Regions from separate parts of the Paenibacillus graminis genome, predicted to be linked through region 4. Evidence: riboswitches for the same ligand, from Rfam matches in the RefSeq annotation. Region 4 holds a riboswitch; each other region holds the start of a gene.
The links. A riboswitch is a leader RNA that binds a small molecule or an ion and turns the genes downstream of it on or off. The one in region 4 is predicted to bind cyclic di-AMP.

Region 1: another riboswitch for cyclic di-AMP. It lies ahead of PGRAT_RS00505 (C40 family peptidase); the one in region 4 lies ahead of PGRAT_RS16105 (APC family permease).
Region 2: another riboswitch for cyclic di-AMP. It lies ahead of PGRAT_RS04200 (NfeD family membrane protein); the one in region 4 lies ahead of PGRAT_RS16105 (APC family permease).
Region 3: another riboswitch for cyclic di-AMP. It lies ahead of PGRAT_RS00140 (resuscitation-promoting factor); the one in region 4 lies ahead of PGRAT_RS16105 (APC family permease).

The regions. Positions count from the first base shown of each region.
Region 1 covers NZ_CP009287.1:102,795-107,007, forward strand. The annotation lists gene PGRAT_RS00495 (c-type cytochrome) at 84-440, opposite strand; gene PGRAT_RS00500 (GNAT family N-acetyltransferase) at 536-1,021, opposite strand; gene PGRAT_RS00505 (C40 family peptidase) at 1,286-1,777, opposite strand; cyclic di-AMP (ydaO/yuaA leader) riboswitch at 1,783-1,925, opposite strand; gene PGRAT_RS00510 (C40 family peptidase) at 2,311-2,739, opposite strand; cyclic di-AMP (ydaO/yuaA leader) riboswitch at 2,797-2,934, opposite strand; gene PGRAT_RS00515 (hypothetical protein) at 3,151-3,981, opposite strand; gene PGRAT_RS00520 (M1 family metallopeptidase) at 3,993-4,213, opposite strand, start outside.
Region 2 covers NZ_CP009287.1:985,641-989,853, forward strand. The annotation lists gene PGRAT_RS04190 (ABC transporter permease) at 1-539, shown strand, start outside; gene PGRAT_RS04195 (ABC transporter permease) at 557-1,297, shown strand; cyclic di-AMP (ydaO/yuaA leader) riboswitch at 1,496-1,683, shown strand; gene PGRAT_RS04200 (NfeD family membrane protein) at 1,851-2,387, shown strand; gene PGRAT_RS04205 (flotillin family protein) at 2,410-3,831, shown strand; gene PGRAT_RS04210 (ABC-2 transporter permease) at 4,038-4,213, opposite strand, start outside.
Region 3 covers NZ_CP009287.1:27,524-31,736, reverse strand. The annotation lists gene rnmV (ribonuclease M5) at 1-238, opposite strand, end outside; gene PGRAT_RS00140 (resuscitation-promoting factor) at 419-1,579, opposite strand; cyclic di-AMP (ydaO/yuaA leader) riboswitch at 1,870-2,085, opposite strand; gene PGRAT_RS00135 (TatD family hydrolase) at 2,285-3,055, opposite strand; gene PGRAT_RS00130 (HD domain-containing protein) at 3,110-4,213, opposite strand, start outside.
Region 4 covers NZ_CP009287.1:3,849,328-3,853,540, forward strand. The annotation lists gene PGRAT_RS16105 (APC family permease) at 1-1,701, opposite strand, end outside; cyclic di-AMP (ydaO/yuaA leader) riboswitch at 1,828-1,985, opposite strand; gene PGRAT_RS16110 (disulfide oxidoreductase) at 2,214-2,645, opposite strand; gene PGRAT_RS16115 (DsbA family protein) at 2,645-3,400, opposite strand; gene PGRAT_RS16120 (ATP-binding protein) at 3,494-4,213, opposite strand, start outside.

The sequences.
Region 1 (4,213 bases), 3.4 Mb from region 4:
ATATAAAAAAATGCCCTGCCTAGGATTAACATCATCCTTGCAAGGGCATTTTGTGCTCTTTCTTCTGTGAAGCGTAAGTAAAGCTACTTTTTCTCTGCGAGCCACATGGCTACATTAGCGATCTCCTCCGGGGCCAGCTTATCCTTGAAGGATGGCATTTGTCCGCGGCCTTTAGTCACAATGGTGAAGATCTCCCCGACATCATGCTTGCCGCCTTCCTGCTGCAGGCTGGGTCCTACACCACCCTGGAGCTGATCCCCATGGCAGGTAATGCAATTAGCCTTCACTATGGCCTCCGCACCCGCAGCATCCAGCTGTACTTCCGGCATGGTTGGCTTGTTCTCCTCAGCGACTTCGGCTTTGCCCGGCAAAGTAAACATTAAGACTACCGCAAAGGCACAGGCGGCAAAAAATAAACCGCTCATGATCCATTTCTGCATCTGCATCCGTCCCCTCCATGTAAGCTGCTTTCTACATTATACAAGAAGGTAAAGCGTTATCATAGCTTTTGTAACAAATAATTGACTGATTTGTGCTATTTATCATAGACCATACAGTAAAAAGGCTTGTCACCTGTTGGGGTCCGGCGTTCATAAGTATCAGTAATGGTAAATCCGCTTTTTTGATAAGCGCGAATGGCCCGTTGGTTCCACGTCAGCACCTCCAGATCAATTTCACGGTCGGGATAACGTTCCAGAGCCTCCTTGACGACAGCATTCATGAACAGATGCCCCATGCCATGTCCGCACAGATCCGGCCGCATGCCGATTCCAAGCCGGACTACACCTTCCATGGGGAAGAGCTGCGCGAAGCCGCAGAGCATGCCTTGACCGTTCACCACTGAGACATATTGCTCACTTCGAAGCCGGGGATCACCGAACTCAATGCCCAAAGCCTGCATCTGCTCCCAGGACATCCAGCCGTAAATGTTATACGGTGGCTTATAGACCCATTGGCATATTTCGGCAGCGTGGATAACATCCATAGGAACAGTGTAAAAGGTTGCGGGGGAACTAATCATCAGGTATCGGCCTCCCATCCAAAGTGAAACGTTATATCTTTAATTATATACATAACCTCCTTTTGGGACGCAAAAACTTTAAGAGAAGGTGAAGCCCTTGATCGCAGAATATTATTTTGGAAAATAGCGAAAATTAGGGGTTTTTGTGTTTGGCAAATAATGAGCAGGGTAAATATTTCTTGTAGGCAAAAGGCAAAAAAAAGCCCCCCTCCAGAATTTCGGCAAAAATCCTGGAGAAGAGCCTTTGGGAATTACAAATGCTGTTTATTGTACATCATCGTTGTCTTGGGAATCGGAAGCTACATTCTGATAAGCATCTGTGCTCATAATTCGTTTGGCGCCAACGTAGCGGTTGACGTAGTAGCTGTCATTCAAGGAGCTGACGGTTACACCACGTTTAGAAGATGCATGTGCGAATTTGCCTTCACCGACATAAATACCGACATGGGATACGCCATTGCCGCTTGTATTAAAGAATACGAGATCGCCCGGTCTGATGTTGTCACGCGATATTGCAGTTCCCATTTGGTACTGGGACCCGGACTGGTGAGGAAGGTTGATTCCGATCTTGTCAAAAACATACATCGTAAATCCGGAGCAATCAAACCCGTTAGTCGATATTCCGCCTGATACGTATTTCGTTCCGATAGCTTTGTCGATAACCTGATCCATTTTGGAGTCTGCGAAAGCGCTTCCTGCTCCTATGGTAAGGATAATGGAAAAACTCAGTAATGCTGCGGCCAGCTTCTTCTTCAAAAGTAAATACCCCTTCCAATTGCCTACGAGGTTAGCTTAAGGGTTCGGTTGAAGGTCCCCTATGACCCCTCTGTGAATAGGAGGTCAATTCACCCAAAATCGGTTCCCCCGTTTCCCTAATTATTAGGGAACTCGGCACAACTGTTGATTAGGATTAGCTTGCTGATCAATACATGACAAAATGTTTGTAAATTAAGTTTGAATAATTACAAAAATGTTACTATCAACTCACTGCGATAATTGTAACAAAGACAGAAGCTCTTGGCAATCATTTAAAGCATATTAATGCATATTTTTTCCGTTTGACGAGACAAAAATCTATTCTAAAGGCTCATTTTACGCGCTGCGTAAGCTTTATGGCAGAGTTTTTTGGAATATTTAGCAAAAAGGTGTTTCAAAGAACTCCGAAACGTGTAAAAGGGAGAATAAGGAAAAGAAAAACCCCGGAAATGATTACGGCAATAATCAGCTCCGGGTCCGTATAAGTTACATTTAGTTGTTAGAGGTAGCAATAATGAGGGGAATAACGTTTATCAATCGTAGGCAACAGCCTGATACGCTGTAGTGCTCATCACTCGTTTGGCGCCAACGTAGCGGTTGGCCCAGTAGGCTTGGCTCAGTGAAGTTATGGTCACGCCGCGTGAACTGGAGGATTGTGCGAATTTGCCATTGCCGACATAAATTCCAACATGGGAAACTCCCGATCCAAAAGTGTTAAAGAAGACGAGGTCGCCTGAACGCAAGTTGTTGCGGGATACAGAGGTTCCAACACTGAATTGAGCTTTGGAAGTGCGCGGCAGGGTAAGTCCGACATTTTTGAATACGTACCTGGTGAATCCGGAGCAGTCAAAACCGCTGGTGCTGGTGCCCCCGAATTTATAGGTGGTTCCGATTGTTTTTGCGATAACGGTGTCCATCTTGGAATCGGCGAAAGCGCTTCCGGCTCCCAATGTAAATACCATCACTAATCCAAGTGCTGCTGCGGTGCATTTCTTCTTGAAATTCTGACTTTTCAAATGATGTACTCCTTCCAAGGCCTGCGAGGTTAGCTTAAGGATTCGGTAGAAGGTCCCCTATGACCCCTCTAAAGCGAGATCAATTCACCCAAGATATGGTTCCCCCGCTTCCCGGTGCAGGGAATTTGGCGTTTTATGCACCAGAAGAGCGTGTGTTGACAAGTTTTAATGCTTAAGTTAAGTATGGTTGACAAGCTGTAACTTAAAGATTACAAATTTGTTACTAGTAGTACAGGCATCATTGTACCAGAGGATTTACAGTTTTGCAAATACTCTTCATCACTTTGTAACTCAAAAAAGAGTCCCGCTCCCAAAAAGGAGTAGCGACTCTTTTATTATGCCGGTTAAGCGGCACTATTATTGTGGAAATGTTTTACTGCCCCAGAGGTGGTACTGTGCGGCGATTCCCCACATTTTAAACAATGTAGTGGGAAGCGGGGAGAACTGGCGGAGCAGAAATGCCGGAAGTCCAGGACAGAGCAGCGCAGTTGCTCCGCAAACAAGCATCATCACCAGCCCGCATGCCCCCAGCACTAGGGACAGTCCTACAGATGGGACAATGACCTTCAGGCATACCATCAAGGATGGGAGTATTCCTGTTCCGGCCGTATAACCGAACTGCATGTAAAGCAACAGCTTTCGAATGAAGAATAGATACACAAGCCAAGCCAGAATATAAGGGGCCAGCTTCAGCAGCTGTCTATAGTCCAGAATCCCGCTTAGCAGCAGGTTGTACATTTTGGGAAGAAGCCAGTATAAAGGCAGGACCGCCAGCACCCATTCTATGAGACTGAACAGCATCACTGGAAGCCCGTACAGCCTCATGCCCGGAAAAAAGAACATACCACGCTCCCCTTTGCGCTCCTGATGCAGCTCATGGAGCAGCCCTGCGCGGATAAATGGGGAGAGCAGCAGCCTTGCTGCGCTCAGTGCCAGAAGCATCCAGAGCCAATGCTGAACCGCCGGGTCGTTACCCAGAGCGAATTGCCCCTCCACATAGTACAGCAGCCTGCCCATTCCGCTGCCTCCCGCATGCTGATCCGGGTAGCGCAGCAGCACGGGAACCACGGCGCTTTTGACAAACTTGTACATGATATAGCCCCAGAAAAGCCGGTAGATAAATAACAGGATCAAGATATAAAATTGCTCTTTCATGCTGCGCCAGCCGCGGCTTATCGATCTTTTCACAATCCTTCACCTCACCAGACAAGAGTTCCGAGCAGATTTTCAATCAGGTTGGTCATGCTGAGCGTCCAGCGTGAGAGCGTATCAGGTTCCAGTTCGGCGACTCTGAAATTGTTCAGATGTTTGCTCTCCAGCAGGACGGAGTGCTCCGGATCAATCTCTGCCGATAGGAGCGGCGCTTTGTAGGACAGCTGAAATGTCGTTTGCTTGTTTTCCCCATTCCAATATCTTTGAA
Region 2 (4,213 bases), 2.9 Mb from region 4:
TAGGGTTCGTAATGCTGCTAAACACCGCGTTATTCGCTGGCATGATTACCGGTTTGGAACACGAATCCAACAGCTGGAAGCAGCTGCTGACCCTGCCTGTATCCCGCGCTGTTTTTTATTGGGCCAAGGCCTTGTGGGTTCTGATCCTGCTCTTATGTACCGTCTTACTGATTATTGCCGGCCTGTCCCTGCTCTGGATCTGCTACACATCCGAACCGCTGCCGTTCCAGTTCCTAATCAAGCAGATCGTGTACAGCTTTCTCGCCTCAACTGCGGTGCTGGGGCTGCAGATGTGGCTGTCTATCCAGTTCCCGAACCAGGCCATTCCGATGTCCATCGGCTTGCTGGGCGCCGTTTCCGGCCTATTCATCGCGCGGGACAGCGGCGCAGCATTGTGGACCTGGCTATGGCCATGGGCCTATCCGACCCTGTCCAGTCCGTTCATGGCACATCCCGGGAGGTGGATTGGCATCAGTGCAGGCCTGGGAACGGTGCTGCTGGCCGCCGGGGCCCTGCATTTCAAAAACAAACAATTTTAATTAACAGAGGTGTGATTATGGAAGATTTGATGAAAGCTGAACGAATGAAGCTGCAGTATCCAGTCCTCTTCATCCTGTTCCTCATCGGTGCGCTGGGAACGGTGATGCTCGGTATCAATAGTTTGAATTCAGAAAATTTCGCCGGTTTTTATGTGCGGGGCTGGAAAACCTTTTATCTGCATATGGCCAGCTTTCACGGCTTGTTTTTATATCCTCTTTATGCCGGGGTGCTGGCTTCTTTTCTCTGCCGTTATGAGCATATTAACGGGGGGTGGAAACAACTGTTTTGTCTGCCTATTCCCCGTTCCCGTGTCTATTATGCCAAATTGGGGACGCTCATGCTGCTGTTAGGTTTAATTCAATTGCTTTTTGCCGGATCATATCTGCTCGCGGGAGAACTGCTTCAATTGGGGAATGACTTGGATTTTACCGGATTAATCATCGGTACGGTTGGAGGGTGGCTGGCCCTGCTGCCGTTTGCGGCGCTGCAGTTATGGGTTTCCATGCGCTTGAAGTCGTTTGTGTCCTCTCTGATTTTATCGGCTTCGATTGTGATCGCCAATATTGTGCTTACCGGGCTTCATGCTTCGGTCGGCGCCTGGTTTCCTTCCACAACGGCCTACTACGCGATGTATCCAAGGGGGACCGCATTGTCGCCCCGGCTGGATGTGATCCCGTTCATTCTCATTGTGGCCGCAACCTCTGCTGCTTACATCTGGGCGGGCCGCCGGTCGCTTATGCGTGGAGCCCAGCTGTAGAGAAGTGTTGAGAAACCCCGCTGCTTTCGAGAAACGGAGCAAAAAAGAGCAAATCACCGGCCGCTTAAGAGCGAAACCAAAGAATGCGCCTTCATTCGTGAAGTGGAGGCATTTTTGGCTTCTTTTGTCATCCGCAACGTTTTACATTAAACGGCTACAGGCGTAAGATTCAAATCAACAACCGAAAGAAATATAACTGTTCTCAAATGGCTGAATTCCAGTAATGGGAACGGGGGAACCAATGGTGAATGCGGCTTTTGCTCAGATAGCTTCCGCTCACCTGGGGTGAATCCTTGCAGCGTGCTGATAAGCCGCTTCTTACAAGGTAGGGCAATCTCGCTGCCCGAATCCGTCAGCTAACCCCGTAAGCCTCGAAGAGAGAGGATGAGCGCCATGATCGATTGACCGACCACGGAGAGCCCTGCCGCTCCTGTGGTCTTTTTGCTGTGCCTGCAGTAAGGAAAGGCGGTATCTATAAGGAAGCTAAAATCTTATAACAACGAAAATTAGAGTGTTGGATGTGATCTGAAATGCTTAAAAAGGGGGGGGTAATATCGTTACGGTATTTATCGTGTGCTTCTGGGTTGGACTATTGCTCCTCCTCAGCGGCGGATTTCATGGGCATGGCCTGGCGGGTCATCTGCATATGGGAGGCGGCGATGCTGGTGGTCCGGGCTTTGTGCCCATACTCCCTCTGATGGTGTTTGTCACGGTCTGGGGGGGCACCGGTTATGTGCTTACCCGGTTCAGCGGAATGAATAGGCTTGCAGTGGTGCTGATTGGCACCGTGGTTGCTTTGCTGGTCGGCTGTCTGATGTATGCAGTGCTGGCCCGGGTGATGACCCGGTATGACAACAGCATGAATGAATTGGATTATGAGCAGGCGGGGCAACTTGGGTACATCAGCATTGCTGCAGCGGATGGCGCAGTTGGAGAAATGAAATATGTGCTGCATGGAACGATGCGCTCCATTGGAGTGCGGGCCGAAACCGGCCAGCAGCTTGTGAGGGGCGACAGGGTGATTATTCTGAAGGTGGATAAAGGAATAGCGTCTGTAACCCTCTTCGAGAGGGAAAGTGGACAATTATAAATAACGGGGAGTGTCGAACCGGATGGTTATGCTCTATTTAATTGCAGGAATTGTTGTTGTTATTCTGCTGGCTTTGTTCAGTATCGTGAACGCTTATAAAAAAGTTCCGCCCAATCAGGCAATGATTGTGTACGGCCTCGGCGGAAAAAGAGTGGTTCAGGGCGGCGGGACGTTCGTCATTCCCGGCTTCCAGAACAATAAGACCATCTCCATGATGCTGATGAGCTTCGATGTGATCCCGGCGCAGGCGATGTTCTCCCAGCAGGGCATCAAGCTCAACCTGGAAGCGGTAGCCCAGATTAAGATTAAAAGCGATCCTACCGCTATTCTGACTGCCAGTGAGCAGTTTATCGACCGGCCGGAAGAAGACCGCGAGACAATTATCCTGCATTCGGTGGAAGGGCATTTGCGCGGCTTGATCGGACAATTAACGGTAGAATCCATTCTGAAGACCCCTGACGAAATCAACAGCAAGATGCGGGAGACCTGCTCGGAAGACCTGGACAAGATGGGGCTGGAGGTAGTCAGCTTCACCATTAAGAAAATTACGGATGACAAAGGGTATATCGACAACATGGGGGTTCCGGAAATTGAGCGCATCCGCCGCGATGCCAGCATCGCTAAGGCGGAGGCGGAACGCGACATTCAGATCAAGCAGGCCGAAGCGGAGAAGGAGTCCTCCATCGCCAAAGCCAATGCGCATCAGGCCACCATTGAAGCGGGAACCGCCGCCCGCGCCAAGGAATCTCAGTTCGAGAAGGAATTGAACATTAAGCAGGCGGACTTTAAGCTGGAGACAGAAGTGAAGAAAGCACAGGCGGATCTTGCATACGAATTGCAGCAGAACAAAATCAAACAGTCGCTGGTTACCGAGCAGGTCAAGATCACGCAGATGGAAGCAGAGGCTAACCGGACTGTCCGGGAAATCGAAGTAGAGCTGAGACAGAAGGAGCTGGAGGCAACGGTGATTAAGCCTGCCCAGGCGGAGAACCAGGCTACCATTATGAGAGCGGAAGCAGCCAAGCAGCGGCAAATTCTTGAGGCGGAAGCAGAGGCGGCCACGACGACCAAGCGGGGGCTGGCCACAGCGGAAGCCGAGCTGGCGAAGGGGAGAGCCAACGCGGAAATTGTTCAATTGGCCGGAGCGGCGGAAGCGGGAGCGCTGGAGAAGAAAGCCGAGGCATACAAACAGTTCACGCAGGCTGCGCTTACCGTGGAATTCCTGAAAGTCCTGCCTGAATTGGCCGAGAAAATCGCTGCTCCGCTGGCCAAGGTCGATAAGATTACAGTGATTTCCCAGGATGGAGCTTCATCCGGCGTGAACAAAATTACCAGCGATATCGCCAAAATCATGGCCCAGGTTCCTGAATTGACCCAGACGCTTACCGGTATGAACGTGACTGAGGCGCTCAGCGGGCTGCTCGGGCGGGATAAAGAGCAGTAATCTGCAGCTTCGTAAGGTGTTAATTGTCACCGATAACATTAAGGAATAGGAAAAATAGATTGAAGGTTTTAAAACAGTTAAGAAGCTCAAGTATGCGGACATACTGCCGATACTTGGGCTTTTTGTTATTGTTCAGGAAATTATGTTTTCTTTCGCCTGTGAATAAAATTCGCATAAAGTTGGGGATAAAGACGTGATGCTGCGGATTAGTATAAAAGTTCTTTCTTTGAGAAGATCGCATAGCTGATTTTGTACATCATCAAGTTCCATGCCAGCGCTATCACCGGGGAACAGCACAGCAGGATAAATTTAAGCTGATCTGTGAAAGAAACACCAAAGAAGATAAGAATCTCATATACACCAAAGCAAATTACAGCGGGTA
Region 3 (4,213 bases), 3.3 Mb from region 4:
GGATAAACGCATGCTTGCAGCCCGGCACCTTGGAAGAGACGATCTTCCGGATCCGTTCACCGGCATGGTCAGGATCAGTAAGTATAATGACCCCTCTGCGTTCCATAGCGAGCGCTATCTTGGCGATGACTTTGCGGTCGACTGCCGATCCGCCGGTCTCGATAGTATCGGCCTCAACAGCCCGTTTTATGGCAACGGTGTCGCTTTTGCCTTCCACAACGATTAATTCTTTGATCATTTTTTTGTACTCCTTACTCTGCAACGCAAAAAGAAGAGGATTCGCTCCCCTTCCTTTTGGCTAAAGAATGTATAAGTGATGAGCGGCAGCTCTGTAATTTCACGTTCAGATTCCTGAGAATTCCTTAAGTGCTACCCTCACTATATCCTATAAACCGCTAATTTGCAAAGTATCTGCCACTTAGTTCAGTTCTGGCTTCACAGGCCCTATCACATAGATCGTGCGTGATTTCCGGCCAAAGTTACGGGCATGGCTCAGTGAATCATAATACACATCCACCTTGTTGCCTTTAATGGCACCGCCGGTATCCTCTGCACGGCGAAACCCAAGTCCCTCAATGTACACCCACCAGCCGATAGGGATTACGCTCGGATCCACAGCAATGGTCCGGCCTTCCGTTACGCGTGTGCCGGAAGCCGTACGGTTGCCAATACCAGGCTCTTCCGATGAATAGGCCGTCATGGATACATTTCTGATAATTTTCTTGTACTCAAAATCTACGCCTGCTTTACTGGCAACATTGTTGCTTTTTGCGCTCACTTTGGATGTTTTAGAAGTTGTTGTTGATTTAGAAGTTACGGTAGTGGCTACAACAGCTTTGGGAAGCGGTTTGGTACCAATGGCAATGATTTTGTCTTTGGTGACCGCCTGTACTTCCTTGCCGACCATACGCATGGATGCCAGCTCGCCATCTCGGTAGATTTTCTCGATGTGCTGGATCATTACGCCCGGTTTGCCCGCTTGTGCAACTCTCACCGTTCCCTTGGTCAGGGAGGGGTCTGCGGTTTTAATGACTCGGAAAGGCAAAGCTGTTGTCCGCTGTACCACTTGCTTGTTAACCCGAACAATTTTGACTTCCATGTCTGCAGAAACTGCGGTGCCTAGCGAAGGGTAAATCTTGTCATAGCTTTCCAGGCCAATGCCCAGTTTGTCAATCGCCTGACCGATTGTATCTTCGGTCGTGTACAACGTTTTGGTGGTCCCATCCGTAGTGATCTTAATCGCCTGCGCACGGTTGATGACGACACGGTCTCCGTCCTTTATTTCATCACTAAGGCCAATAGATAAAGCATCATGCGGCTGCAGCGAAATTTGTTCCTTGGCCAGCACATCGCCGAGCAGCGCATCCCGCGTCTCAAGCGTTTGTACCTTCCCGTCTATTACTAAAGTTATTTCTTTAATGCTTTGACCGTGTACGTACAGCAGAATTACCAGCGCGATAACAATTGAGGCCGCGCCTGCAAGCGAAAGTACGCGAGAATTCACTTGCTTCCACCGAAATGCGAAAGACCTGCTGGATGATTGCGAATCATGGGATACTTCTGGTTGGAATACGCCCACTCTCTCCATCCTCCTTACATAGCCCCGTCGTCCAAGTTGTATAACAAAGGTGACTTCATCACTTCTGACGAAACTAGGTTTGAGATTGCACAGGATACGCCCGCATTGCTTTAGCGTTTCCTGCTCATGGATCGCCTGCTCGGCATAGCTACTCCAGATACCTGTTATATAACAGTATGCCGGGAACATCCGCATTATTCAAAAACAAAAAAAGCCCGAAAAGAGTTCACAGAGGACTCTTTCGTGGCTCTCCGGGTGTCAGAATACGCGGGAATGTTTATGCACGAGGTTTCCTCTCTTACTTGCGCTTACGGGGTTAGCTGTCGGGTTCGGGCATAAGAGAGACGCCCTATCTCAGGTCACCCGCTCACGGCGGTTGCCCTCAAATTCACCCCAAAGACCACGTAAAGAAATCAAATAACGTCTGCGGCATTTCTGTGTGCACTATGCGGCAGAGCATCATTGGTTCCCCCGTTCTCCATACGGAGACTCAGCGAGACGATCCATGAATTTGGTGACTGTCACAGTAACAACAGCTCACTTCACTGAAAAGATGATATCCTGTTTTGATGCATGTTGTAAAGGAGCATTCAACCACGTTTACGCAAAAAAATGATTAAAATATTGTAATAATCAGCTGTTTTTATGTTAAAAAAGTTTAATATATCGGCTATACTTCTTTTTTCACCGCATTTTCTCCCGTTTTCAGACAATTCCAAATCGTTCCAGGGCGTTCGCATACGTAATTTCAGCTAATTCCTGTAAATCAATCCCTTTTATTTCCGCAGCAGCCTCAGCCACAAGCTTCACATAAGCACTCTCATTTCGCTTCCCGCGGAAGGGGTGCGGCGTCAAATATGGGGAGTCAGTTTCGATCAAAAGCCGGTCCATTGGAGTCTGAGCGAGCACCTCTTTTGGCACCCTCGCATTCTTAAAAGTTACAGGTCCCCCGAAGGACAAATGAAAGCCCAAATCAAGACACATTTTGGCCGTTTCCCAGCTGCCGGAGAAGGAGTGCATCACACCGCCGATTTCATTCGCCTTCTCTTCACGCAATATCCGGATTACATCCTCGTGGGCATCCCGATTATGAATACAGATAGGCATTTTTAGTTCACGGGCCAAACCGATCTGTTTGCGGAATACCTCGTGCTGTACCTCTTTTGGGGATGTATCCCAATAATAATCCAGTCCGATTTCTCCAATGGCCACCACCTTTTTATGGCTGCACAGGGAAGCGATCCAGTCCATATCCCCCTCTTTCATGTCAATAGCGTCTACGGGATGCCAGCCGACAGCTGCATAAATATAATCATAAGTCTCTGCCAATTTCATTGTCGTTGGAATCGTATCCCGGTTAAATCCAATGTTAATCATCTTGGTGACTCCAGCCTCTAACGCGCGGGCAATGACCTCCTCACGATCGTCGTCGAATTGTGGGGCATCCAGATGAGTATGTGTGTCGAATAAGCGCATGCAATACCATCCTTTCAGGATTGATTTCTATGATGAATTCCAGAAATTTTTGTATTATTTTGCAAAGATCTCGCCAATGGAACCAGGAAGCCGGGTCAGTGCCTCCTGCAGCTTATCCTGCGGAAAATACAGGTGATACCTGCCCCGGTGGATGCCGCTGATCGAGCGCACTATATCAGATACCTCAGAGATTTCACGCAGCTTGTCATGGCGGTCAAGCAGCAAAATCTGCTTGCTGTCAAACCCCTCTCCCGGACGGAAAACATCGTAAGGCAGATCTGTCGGATAATCGATTTCCAGGTCATAATCCGGATGCAGTCCGGCACCGGCAAAACTGCGGCGGATTTCGTCAATGGTCTCTGAATCAAGATGGTCCATCTCCACATATTTATACAGTTTACGATGAATAAAACGGCTGCATAAGTTAGCCAGTATGTTATCGTCTTCCAGCGTCCACTGCATAAAGGCTGTCTGAACCAAAGCCTCGTCCAGGAGTAAATATTGTTCTACATTAATCTCTCCACCGAATAAATCGCTGAGCGGATTGATCATAAACCGGAAAGAGTACCCCTCCTGGAAAAGCTCTTTCGCCCTCCGGAAAATCTGCCTTAAAATAATTTCCGAGCTGCGCGTAACGGGATGGAAATAAACCTGCCAATACATCTGGTAACGTGACATCAAGTAATCCTCAATGGCGTGCATACCCGATTCTTTTACGACAACACGGCCATTATAGGGTCGCAGCATTCTCAGAATACGGTCAATATCGATCGTCCCATAGTTCACCCCAGTATAATACGCATCCCGCAGCAAATAATCCATACGATCTGCATCCAGAGGGCCTGACACCAGGTTGACAACGATCTCATGTTCATACGTTTTGGCAATCACAGATGCAACCTTTTGAGGGAAATCCTCGCCTACTTCGCGTAAAATTGCTGTAATTTCCGTGTTCTCCTGTATGATTCTGCAGGTCCAGTCCTCATGATTCATTTCAAAAGCTTCTTCTATAGAATGGGAGAAGGGGCCATGCCCCAAATCATGCAGGAGCGCTGCACATAAAGTCAGCAGACTTTCCTCCGGCATCCAATCCTTATAACCGCTGCGTTCAAATTGGGAGATGATTCTCCGCGTAATTTCATAGACACCCAATGAATG
Region 4 (4,213 bases):
GATAAACTGAGGGATGAGTACAGTAATATGGTCGGTTGAAGCAGTCTTCCACTCTACTGTATCTATGAATTTGACCAGCGGACGGAGAATACTGCGATAGCGGGAACGGAGAACAATCAGGCGCACGCCCGGATTCCATTCCTCCCATTTCTGCTCCATTTTGTTGATCTCTTCTTCATCAAAGCCTACATACACAGCCACCACATTATCCGTTAAGGACTTGGCATAGCTGATCGAATGCAGCACTGCGCGTGTTACACCGGCGACAGGTACGACCACTGTGCTTCCCTTGATGCAGGGTTTATCCGTTGCCGGACAAATCCGCAGCTGATCCGCAGTATTCAGGTAATGGTGGTGAATCCTGTGGAACACGAACATTACAATCGGCAGGAAGATAAAGGCCATCCAGACGCTGGAGAATTTGGTGATAATGAAGATTAAGGTAATGGTCAGAGTCGTAAGCATCCCCACCGTGTTCACGGCAAATTTATTCTGCCATCCTTTAGGTCTGGTTTTGTACCAATGCACCATCATCCCTAGTTGGGACAGCGTAAACGGAATGAAAACACCCACCGCATACAATGGAATCAAACTTTCCGTATTTCCGTGAAAGGCCGCGACCAGCAGAGCTGACAATACGCCCAAAAAGATAATGCCGTTCGAGAAGCCCAAGCGGTCACCGCGGACCATAAATGCATGAGGCAAATATTTGTCTTTGGCAAACATAAACGCCAGCAGCGGGAACGCCGAGTAGGCTGTATTCGCAGCCAGGAACAAAATGACAGCTGTGATCCCTTGTATGAAAAAGTACAAACCGCCGCGCCCAAACGTAGATTCGGCAATTTGCGAGACCACCGTAGCTTTTTCATCAGGCGTAATTCCATACCAGTAAGCCAGCAGCGTGATTCCCGTAAACATAATTCCCAGGATAAGCCCCATCATCATCAGGGTTTTGGCGGCATTTTTCTCCGCAGGCGCCTTGAAGTTCGGAATGGCGTTCGAGACAGCCTCTACCCCGGTCAGAGCCGAACAGCCCGAGCTGAAGGCCTTAAGCAGCAAAAACAAACTGACATTCGACACAGCCGCCCCGATTTCAGGAACATTTGCATGTGCTCCGCCGGTTGCATATTTGAATACCCCCGCAATGATCAATACGAAGATCGATACCACGAACAGATACACGGGAATCGCGATGAATGATGCAGATTCTGTTACCCCCCGCAGATTGACGATGGTCAAGAGCAGAATCACAGTAACAGCGATAAGTACGCTATGATTATGAAGACTTGGAAAAGCGGAGGTGATCGCATCCGTGCCCGCCGATGCACTGACCGCAACGGTCAAAATATAATCCACCAGCAAAGATCCTCCGGCGAGGAGTCCGGTTGGAACACCCAGATTGCTTTTGGCTACGATATACGCGCCACCGCCCTGCGGATAAGCAAAGATGGTCTGACGGTAGGATAAAATCAGTATAGCCAGCAGGCCCAATACGGCTAGTGCGATTGGCAATGAGTACCAGATAGCCGTGAAGCCTGCAGCCACCAGCACAATCAGGATTTGTTCCGTTCCGTAGGCTACAGACGAGAGCGCATCAGAAGACAGGACAGCCAGTGCTTTCACCTTGGATAACTTTTCATGATCGAGTTCGTTCGACTTCATCGGACGCCCGATCAATAGTCGTTTTACCTTGCTTACCATTGTAGTAACAGTTCCTCTCTTTGTTAGGTTGAAACGGTAATACCGTGCGCTGTTTTCATTGGTGGATTTTCATAAATGCAGGCACAAAAATAAGCATACGGAAATGATCCGCATGCTTACGCATCGTCATTATCCCACCATTGCTTACGAGGTTAGCTGGCGGATTCGGGCTGTGGTAGCCCTACGGTTGCAGCCCTTGCGGACCGCCCCGATTCACCCCTTTGGCCTTAGGCCAATGTTGGTTCCCCCGTTTTTCCATACGGAAAATTCAGCGCATATTCAACTTCTCACAAGGTCTAATGATAGTCTACAATGAGCCTTCCGTAAAGCGGTGAAAAAAATGAAAAAAGAATGAAAAAACATCCAAATTACGCAAAACAACGATGAGGGAACTCGCGATCTTTCATTCTCTGCGATTATCCCTTTATCACGTGTTTTTTCAAGGTTTTGATCGCTAATTGTGTCAGAAATTTCAGGATTAATTGAACCTCTTAATCCTGCTGCGATATTCTTTATTCTACGTTATCCTCTTTACGCCCGATCCAGAGCAAAATTGCGATTAGCGCAAAGGCAATTAAGGCTAACAAAGGGATCGTAATAAACCCGAAATAATTCAGATAGTCCTTGTTGCAGGGTACGCCAATTGTGCAGGGAAGCACCTTGCTGAGCGCCGGTATCTTCTGCTCTGCATAATGATAGATAGAAATGCACCCGCCAATGAGACTTAGGGGCAGCACATAGGGAATGATCTTTTTGTCATTCCGGTAGGTCGCAATGCCCAGCAGGATAAGCTGCGGGTACATAAAAATCCGCTGGAACCAGCATAACTTGCAGGGCTCGTACTTTAATACCTCACTTAGATACAAACTTCCCGCTACTGCGATAACAGACACAAACCAGGCCAAATAGAGACAGTGGCGTCTGCAGAATGTAGTGGCCTTCATCACTCGGCGCTCACAGCTTCGGAAGCGGACTTAATCTGAGCTTTAATAGCTTCCATATTGAAAGGCTCATCCACTTTGTGTCCATTAATGAATACACTAGGTGTAGAGGTTACACCGGTATCCTTGGCGGTGCTGATATCACTTTGCAGCTCACTTTCATAAGTTCGTTCCTGGATATCTTTGCGTAAAAGATCCAGATCGACAGGCAGCTTTTCCTTCTCCGCAAGACTCACCAGGAAGTCCTCCGTGGCCCACTCTGCATTCTCATCCCCCTGATTGGCGTAAAGCGCATCGTAGTAAGTCCAGAAAGCCTCATTGTTCTGATGATAGACTGATAATGCCGCCAGCGAAGCTGTTTCGGAATCCGGGCCGATAAAAGCCATATTTACAAAGTAGAAAGCTGCTTTATCCTGATTCACATACTCCTGCACAATCTGCGGCTTGATTACACCTGTAAACTGGGCGCAGGCCGGGCATTTGAAATCACCGAACTCGACGATTTTGACAGGGGCATCCTCTTTCCCCAGTCTTGGGAACTCACTGTAATTGAAATCAACCGCTTTGCCTGAATCTGCCGATGAAGAGGAATCCCTCGATGCCAACATGAAAAGTCCGACAAAAATTATCACCACAATTGCGACCGTACTAATAATTAGAATTCTCGTTTTCTGTTTCTGCTGCTCCAGCTCAGCCCTGCGTTTCTCAGCTTTACTTAGCCCGGAAACCATGACATTGTTTGTTTTAGATTTGCCCAAAAGAGAGTTCCTTTCTGTCCTGGAGGGACTGTTGTGAGGAATCATATTCTTTAAAATTATATAATTAAAACTCTCCGCTTGGCAAACCTTCGTTCAACCCGCTTCCGACTTCTCCCGCTTCTCCCGGATTCCCTGTTCATTGGAATTTCCTACCGCCGGGAAGGTGTCCATAAGCTGCAGCGGGATCTTAAAAAAGAAGTCCGTCCCCCCGTCCCTTGCCTTTTCCGTCCAGATGCTTCCATCCATAAGCTCAACAAGCTTTTTGCAGATCGCCAGCCCTAAGCCAGTTCCCTGGTACTTGCGGTTATGCGAAGCATCCACCTGCGAGAAGGGCTGAAACAACAGCTTCAACTTGTCCGGTGCAATCCCGATTCCTGTGTCACTGACTCTGAACAGCAGTCCCAGGGAAGCCCCCTCTTTGCTGTAGGTTTCAAGAGCAACTGTTATGCCTCCCTCATGAGTAAACTTAACTGCATTGCCAATCAGATTCACCAGAATCTGGCGGATCCGCGCACTGTCCCCGATTAATTGTTCAGGAATGGACGGGGCGATCTCAAGGGTCAATGCAAGCCCTTTGTGGCTCGCCGCAACCGTGAACAGATTTATGCATTCCCGCAGCAATGCAGGAAGCTTGAACGGCGATTTTACCAGCAGCATGTTCTCGGCTTCAAGACGGGAAATATCGAGCACATCGTTCATCACATTCAGCAATGCAAGACTGCTCGTATTTTGCAGCTTCAACAATTCCTGATGCCCGGGTGCCGTGATTTCCTCCGCGAGCAGTTGGTTGATGCCAATAATGCCATTAAGCGG